DNA from 2 places in the Phyllobacterium sp. CL33Tsu genome. Region 1 is predicted to be linked to the other one. Evidence: riboswitches for the same ligand, from Rfam matches in the RefSeq annotation. Region 1 holds a riboswitch; the other holds the start of a gene.
What was found. A riboswitch is a leader RNA that binds a small molecule or an ion and turns the genes downstream of it on or off. The one in region 1 is predicted to bind S-adenosylmethionine.

Region 1 (3,406 bases):
TACCACCTATGTGCTCAAGGAGGTAGGCAGGACTGCCAAGTTTTTGCTCAGCGAGCATCGGGATTTCGTCATCACAGTCAACATCGTCGCGTCGGATCTGAGCGATCCCAACTTCTACGCGACACTCGACCAGACCATTAGCCTGTTTGGCATTCATCGAAATCAAATCGGACTGGAATTGACCGAACGTTCCACGGCACACCTGGACATCGCCGTTCCAGCCATCGCACGGCTGCAACAACTGGGTCATCCTGTTTACCTCGATGATTTTGGCACCGGCTATTCCAGCCTCGCACACCTCCAGGAACTCAAGGTCAATGTCATAAAGCTGGATCGAGCCTTTACGAACAGCGTCGGCACAGAGTCTGTGAAGGTCTCGATCGTGCCGCAAATCCTCGGAATGGCAAATTCACTAGGACTTGGAGTTGTCGTCGAGGGGATAGAAACTGAGGCGCAGTATAGCTTTTTTGCATCTGCGAGCCCTCACTGTTGTGGACAAGGCTGGCTTATCTCCCGTCCAATGCCTTTCGACCGCTTGATTTCCTTTAAGGCCGATCATTGAACAGGGTTCAGAACAGTTACTCACTGCCTCGATGAGGTGTCTTGTGGTCGGCTACCAGCGTAAAAACGGCATCGTAAAATATCAGTTAAGTCATAAAAGTTTGATGGAGCGGGTGAAGGGAATCGAACCCTCGTATTCAGCTTGGGAAGCTGCTGCTCTACCATTGAGCTACACCCGCATTTCACTATCAGTGACCGCTGACAGCGGTCTTTGTCAAGGGGTCGCGAGCGGCTCCGCCGTCAGCGGAAGTGCTTTGAAAGCTTCAGGCCCTGCGCCTGGTAGTTGGAGCCGAGATCAGTGCCGTAGAGGGCGCGCGGGCGCTCCAGCATGTGCTCGTAGATCAGGCGTCCGACGATCTGTCCGTGTTCGAGAATGAAGGGCACCTCATGGCTGCGCACTTCGAGCACGGCGCGGCTGCCGGTGCCGCCCGCTGCCGTATGGCCGAAGCCCGGATCGAAGAAGCCGGCATAGTGCACGCGGAATTCGCCCACCAGCGGGTCGAACGGCGTCATCTCGGCGGCATAGAGCGGCGGCACGTGGACCGCTTCGCGCGAGACGAGGATATAGAACTCATCGGGATCGAGCACGAGTTCCCGGGCGCCGCGATCATGGATCGGCTCCCAGAAGTCGAAAAGATCGTGGACGCCGCGCCGGTCGACATCGACGACGCTGGTATGATGCTTGCCGCGATAGCCGACAAGGCCATTTTGGTCGCCGGTGAGGTCGATTGAAAGGGCGATGCCGCCGCCGGAAATATTGGGCGTTTCGGAGGCGACGAGCGTCTCGGCGGCGTGAAGTTCCGCAAGCTCTGTTTCCTCGAGTTGCGCGCGCCCGGTCCGGAAGCGGATCTGCGACAGGCGCGAGCCGGTCCGGGCGACGATCGGGAAGGTGCGCGGGCTGACTTCAAGGTAAAGCGGACCATGATAGCCGGCCGGAACCTTGTCGAACTCCTGCGCGCCATCGACGATGACCCGTGTGAAGATATCGAGGCGCCCGGTCGAACTCTTCGGATTGGCGGAGGCTGAAACCTCGGCAGGCAGTGCCAGGCTTTCCAGGAGCGGAACGATATAGACGCAGCCGGTCTCGAGAACGGCGCCCTCGGTCAGATCGATTTCGTGCAGTTTCAGGCGGTCGAGCTTGTCGATGACCGGCGTTCCCGGGCCCGGCATGAAGCTCGCGCGTACGCGGTAGGCGCGCTTGCCGAGGCGCAGATCGAGGCTCGCCGGCTGGATCTGGTCGACGTCGAATTCGCGCTCGGTCTTGAGTGCTCGCGCCTCAAATAGCGCCCTGATGCCGCTATCGGCCAATATGCCCGCTTCTCGTCTCGCCATGTCGACCATCCATACAAAGAGACGAAAAGCTTTAGCGCCTCACCCGATTGACGCAAGCGGCCAAGAGGATTAAAGCACTTTTATCCCGTGGTGATTTGGCCGGCCGGCTTGCAGCCACGTAAAATAATTTGCTAAAAGAGGCCCGGTCTCGTCCGGCCTTTTTGCGATTCCCGCAAGGCCGGTTTTTTATTGGCCAGTTTTCTGGCAGATTGAGACAGCGATGACCAAGGATACCACCCGCAAACTGCGTCCCGCCACCCAGCTCGTCCATGCCGGAACCTTGCGTTCCGGCTTCGGGGAAACCTCCGAAGCCTTGTTCCTGACGCAAGGCTTCGTTTACCCGTCCGCAGAAGCGGCCGAGGCGCGTTTCAAGGGCGAAGAGCCCGGATTCATCTATTCGCGCTATGCCAATCCCACGACCGACATGTTCGAAAAGCGCATGTGCGCCCTTGAAGGCGCGGAAGATGCGCGTGCCACCGCTTCGGGGATGGCCGCCGTTGCTGCCGCAATCCTCTGCCAGGTGCGAGCCGGTGACCACGTGCTTGCCGCGCGGGCGATGTTCGGCTCCTGTCGTTACATCATCGAGACCATGCTGCCGCGCTATGGCGTTGATTTCACGCTCATAGACGGCTCCAGGATCGAGAATTGGGAAAAGGCTGTTCGCCCCAACACCAAGGTGATGTTCCTCGAAAGCCCGACGAATCCGACGCTCGAAGTCATCGATATTGCCGCCGTCGCCAAGGTCGCGAACTCTGTTGGCGCCAAGCTGATCGTCGACAATGTGTTCGCAACGCCGCTCTTTCAAAAGCCGCTCGAACTCGGCGCCCACATCGTCATCTATTCGACGACCAAGCATATTGACGGCCACGGCCGTTGTCTCGGCGGCATGATCCTTTCCGACAAGCAGTGGATCGACGAAAACCTGCACGAATATTTCCGCCACACGGGACCCGGGCTTAGCCCGTTCAATTCCTGGGTCATGCTGAAGGGGCTCGAAACGCTTGCCGTGCGCGTACACCAGCAGACGAACAATGCAGCCAAGATTGCCGACTTCCTTGCCGGACATCAGGCCGTCTCGAAAGTGCTCTATCCCGGCCGCGCCGATCACCCGCAGGCCGACATCGTCGCCAAGCAGATGAGTGGTGGCTCGACGCTGATCGCCTTCGAGGTCAAGGGCGGCAAGAAGGCCACATTTGCGGTCGAGAATGCACTCGAGATCATCCAGATCTCCAACAATCTCGGCGATTCAAAGAGCCTTATCACCCATCCGACAACGACGACGCACAAGAACCTGACGGACGAGGCCCGTGCCGAGCTCGGCATATCCGATGGACTGCTGCGGCTATCCGTCGGTCTCGAAGATGTCGATGACCTCATCGATGATCTCGATGCGGCACTGAACGCATCGCGCTAGGACCTGGCTATAGCTGGTGGCGCGCCGACACTGATTTTGGCGCGGCCTTCCGCCATGCCATCGCCATGGCATGGCGCACGACATCGGGCTCGGCCATGG
Region 2 (3,406 bases), on a different contig from region 1:
TAACGAATGCGGCCGGAGTCCATGGGAAGACGTAACGCGCAGCCTCAACCGTGAAAACGGCCAGAATTGGTCGATCGATCGCCTGCGCCGGTCGGTAAGGCGGTTGGTCAGCGAAGGACTGGCTGATCCACGATCCTTCCCCTCCCCTCGCCGCTTACCGGAAGACCGGCTTATGATGCTGATCACAGGCATTGCCAATGCCAACCCCGACCTGACACTTCGCGACATCGCCGCACAGCTCGAAGGTATGCACGAGGCACGTCACGCGTTTCGTCGCGCTGGGCCGCCTCCTCGGTCAAGCACCTGCTGACCGGGCGCGAAAGCTCGGGCTCGTCCGCGTATAGTGGTCTTCATGCGCTCATCCTTCACGTCGCCGCCACCAGTTGCGGGCGCACGCCGTTGGCTTTGAGGGCTGCTATCAGCATCGGTCCTACGGTAAACTCCCCTGCCCTCGCCTTTTCGGTCAGGACGTGCAGATAGCCCCCAGCTGAGTTGATGGCTTGTGCCCGCTCAAGGATGATGCAGGCAATGACAATGGCGGTGTTTTCCTGGCCAAACACACTCCTCATAAGCCGAGGGCAAAATACCAAGGTAGCCCCGCACCTCTGCGGCCGTCGCTATCGGCTCCCGCCAGGTACCAATACCGCTTGGCGCATAGTCGGCGATCTCCGGACGGGCCTTCATCACCAGGCCTAACGGATAGGTCCTTGTCGCATTCTCTGCCCTTGGTTGGTTGGGTCGAGATTTTGCCCCTTGGCTGTTTTTGAAGCGAGTTCAATATCAGATGAACAGTCGTTGTTTGAATTCTGTTGCTGCGGCTCAGATTGATACTCGTTGGCGCTCGGAATCTTTTCATTTACATGACTTTCCAACAGCATAGCCACTACCTGGCTGAGTCGGTTGAAAAGGCGGCGGCAGAACCTGCGCAAACGCCGGATGCCGTAGCAAAAGAGACTTGCGAAGTTGCGATCGTCTGCTTAGAAGTGGTTCGACATCAAGAGTTGGGTTGACGCCCAACGCCAACCTGCGCTCCGGGCAAGGTGGTACTTCCGTCAGGGAGGATGTGGCCGAACCGGCAATTATACGGATTTAGCTACCGGCGTCTGTCCAGCGAACCAACAGGAACGCGCGATAATGCCGATAAAGATCCCCGACGATTTGCCCGCACGCCGCCAGCTCGAAGCCGAAGGCGTCAATATCATGCGCGAACGGGACGCGGTGCGTCAGGATATAAGGCCGCTGCGGATCGGATTGCTCAATCTGATGCCCAACAAGATCAGCACGGAAACGCAGATCGCAAGGCTGGTCGGCGCAACGCCGCTGCAGATCGAACTCACCCTCGTTAGGATAACCAATTACGTGGCGCGCAACACGCCGGTGACGCACATGGCATCATTCTACCGTGCCTGGGAGCAAGTCCGTGCCGAGCGGTTTGACGGATTTATAATTACCGGCGCGCCGGTCGAGCATCTAGCCTTCGAAGACGTGCAATATTGGGATGAACTCCGCCACATTCTCGATTGGACGCAGTCACATGTCCATCACTGCCTGACTATCTGCTGGGCAGCCCAAGCTGCGCTTTGGCATTTTCACGGCATCCCGAAGCACGACCTGTCGGCAAAGGCTTTCGGCATCTTCAACCACGGCAACCTCGCGCCCGCTTCGCCATATTTGCGCGGGTTCGCCGATGACGTGCTTATGCCGGTATCGCGATGGACGGAGGTTCGGCGCGACGACATCCCACAGGGGCGCGGCCTCAAGGTGCTGCTTGAGGGGGAGGAGACGGGGCTAGGTCTGGTCGATGATCCTTCATGCCGGTCGCTCCACATGTTCAACCACCTCGAATATGACACGAACTCACTTGGCGACGAGTATTTCCGCGATCTCGCAAACGCACCTTCAATGCCGCTGCCTCGCAATTACTTTCCCGATGACGATTCGTCATGTAGGCCGGCGAACCGGTGGCGCAGCGCTGCCCATCTCCTTTTCGGCAATTGGATCAATGACATCTATCAAACCACGCCTTTCAACGTGGACGACATAGGCATGATACCGCGACAGCTGGCAGGTTGACGCGATAAGGAATGTCGCTGCTTTGTGCGCGGATTCGTTCACTTATATAAATGATATTGAAGCTTATTTGTATTTAGCTTCCGGTCGACCTTGATGCCATTTGCCCGTCCAGCCTGATTTCGTATTAGAATCCAGGCCTTCCGGATGCCGGATCATCAGGAGATAGTTGAAGCGGAAACCCGAAGGTTCCGCGCTTGTTCCCCAAGCGCGCCACCTCGCACCCTTCATCAGGCATGAGAAACGGAATCTCGCACGCCCTCCCCGCCTTCCGTGTCCCATCATGCCGACGACTGCAATAGACATTCCGGAAGTCGGTTGGAAATTGGATGGATCGTGTCCAAGTTTGGCTCGTGCGGCTGGCCACCCTGTTGCAGCCCGTCGCGCGGTTACGGGATAGTCTAGCTCATCAGAACTTCCGTCACCACACACGACGCGAAGTCGGTATCGCAACCTGCGTTGAACGCGAGCGGTACGTGACTAGCTCCAACTTAGGGACATCTCAGCAAGCGTGGTCTCTGACGCCAAGCGCTTATTGTCGATCTCCCCGTTATCCACTTCCCCCGCCGGGGTGATTGTTGATTGGAGGTGGATCTGTACCATCAGGCTGTGCAAGGCAGAGTCCACCTCCCGACCTTGTGACCCCGAGGGCGCCGCTGGCATCTTTGCCCGCCAGCGGCGCTCCCCGTGTTTTCCATGCACGGTACTATCTTGCTCGAGCGCCGGGTGGCGCCCTAACTTGTTCAATCCGCCTCAGCCGCATCAACGGGGCGATACAGGCGAATATCCTGCGAAGGTGTGCAATCAAATGTCTCGCGGTAAAGCTTCGAGAACCGGCCTGGGTTGGCAAAGTGAAAGCGGGCGGCGAGCTCCCTGACCGACATTGCGTCGCCATTCTCGATGATCTTTCGAGCTGCCTCGATACGGCAATCCAGCAGCACCTTTATGGGCGTTACCCCCTTCAGCTTGCGAAACAGGCGTTGCAATGACCGGGTGTTCACCCCGGCCGCGCTGGCGATATCGGACAGATTGATAGGCTGAAGAAGGTTGTTGCGAATGAAGTCCTCCGCGGCAGCGAACTGCTGCGCAGGACTTTTGGCCGGGACCGCGCTTGCGCTCGTAGGCGTTGGTTCATCCATTTGGCCTGAATGGGAGGGCGCGGAACCAAAGAGCAGGGCCGTGTCATCCATCATTCTTGATAACTCTTATTGAGTGTTGAAATTTGCAGTTGGGGAAACTGCAACCGTATGTTGAAATTGAATTAAGTAAAACGAGTGATTGTGCGAACCTTAAATCAGCCGAGCAAATTTCAAAATTCGACCTTAGATCTATACCG

Region 2: linked by a shared signal. The riboswitch ahead of metA (homoserine O-succinyltransferase) and the one ahead of BM074_RS03615 (O-succinylhomoserine sulfhydrylase) in region 1 are both predicted to bind S-adenosylmethionine.

The regions. Positions count from the first base shown of each region.
Region 1 is NZ_FORJ01000001.1:715,464-718,869, forward strand. It holds gene BM074_RS03600 (EAL domain-containing protein) at 1-562, shown strand, start outside; tRNA gene BM074_RS03605 (tRNA-Gly) at 667-740, opposite strand; gene BM074_RS03610 (2'-deoxycytidine 5'-triphosphate deaminase) at 802-1,893, opposite strand; SAM riboswitch at 1,971-2,050, shown strand; gene BM074_RS03615 (O-succinylhomoserine sulfhydrylase) at 2,114-3,307, shown strand; gene BM074_RS03620 (MmcQ/YjbR family DNA-binding protein) at 3,315-3,406, opposite strand, start outside.
Region 2 is NZ_FORJ01000004.1:190,129-193,534, forward strand. It holds partial or broken gene BM074_RS15965 (recombinase family protein) at 1-309, shown strand, start outside; gene repC (replication initiation protein RepC) at 366-560, opposite strand; SAM-I-IV-variant riboswitch at 987-1,093, shown strand; gene metA (homoserine O-succinyltransferase) at 1,135-2,073, shown strand; gene BM074_RS15985 (helix-turn-helix transcriptional regulator) at 2,814-3,263, opposite strand.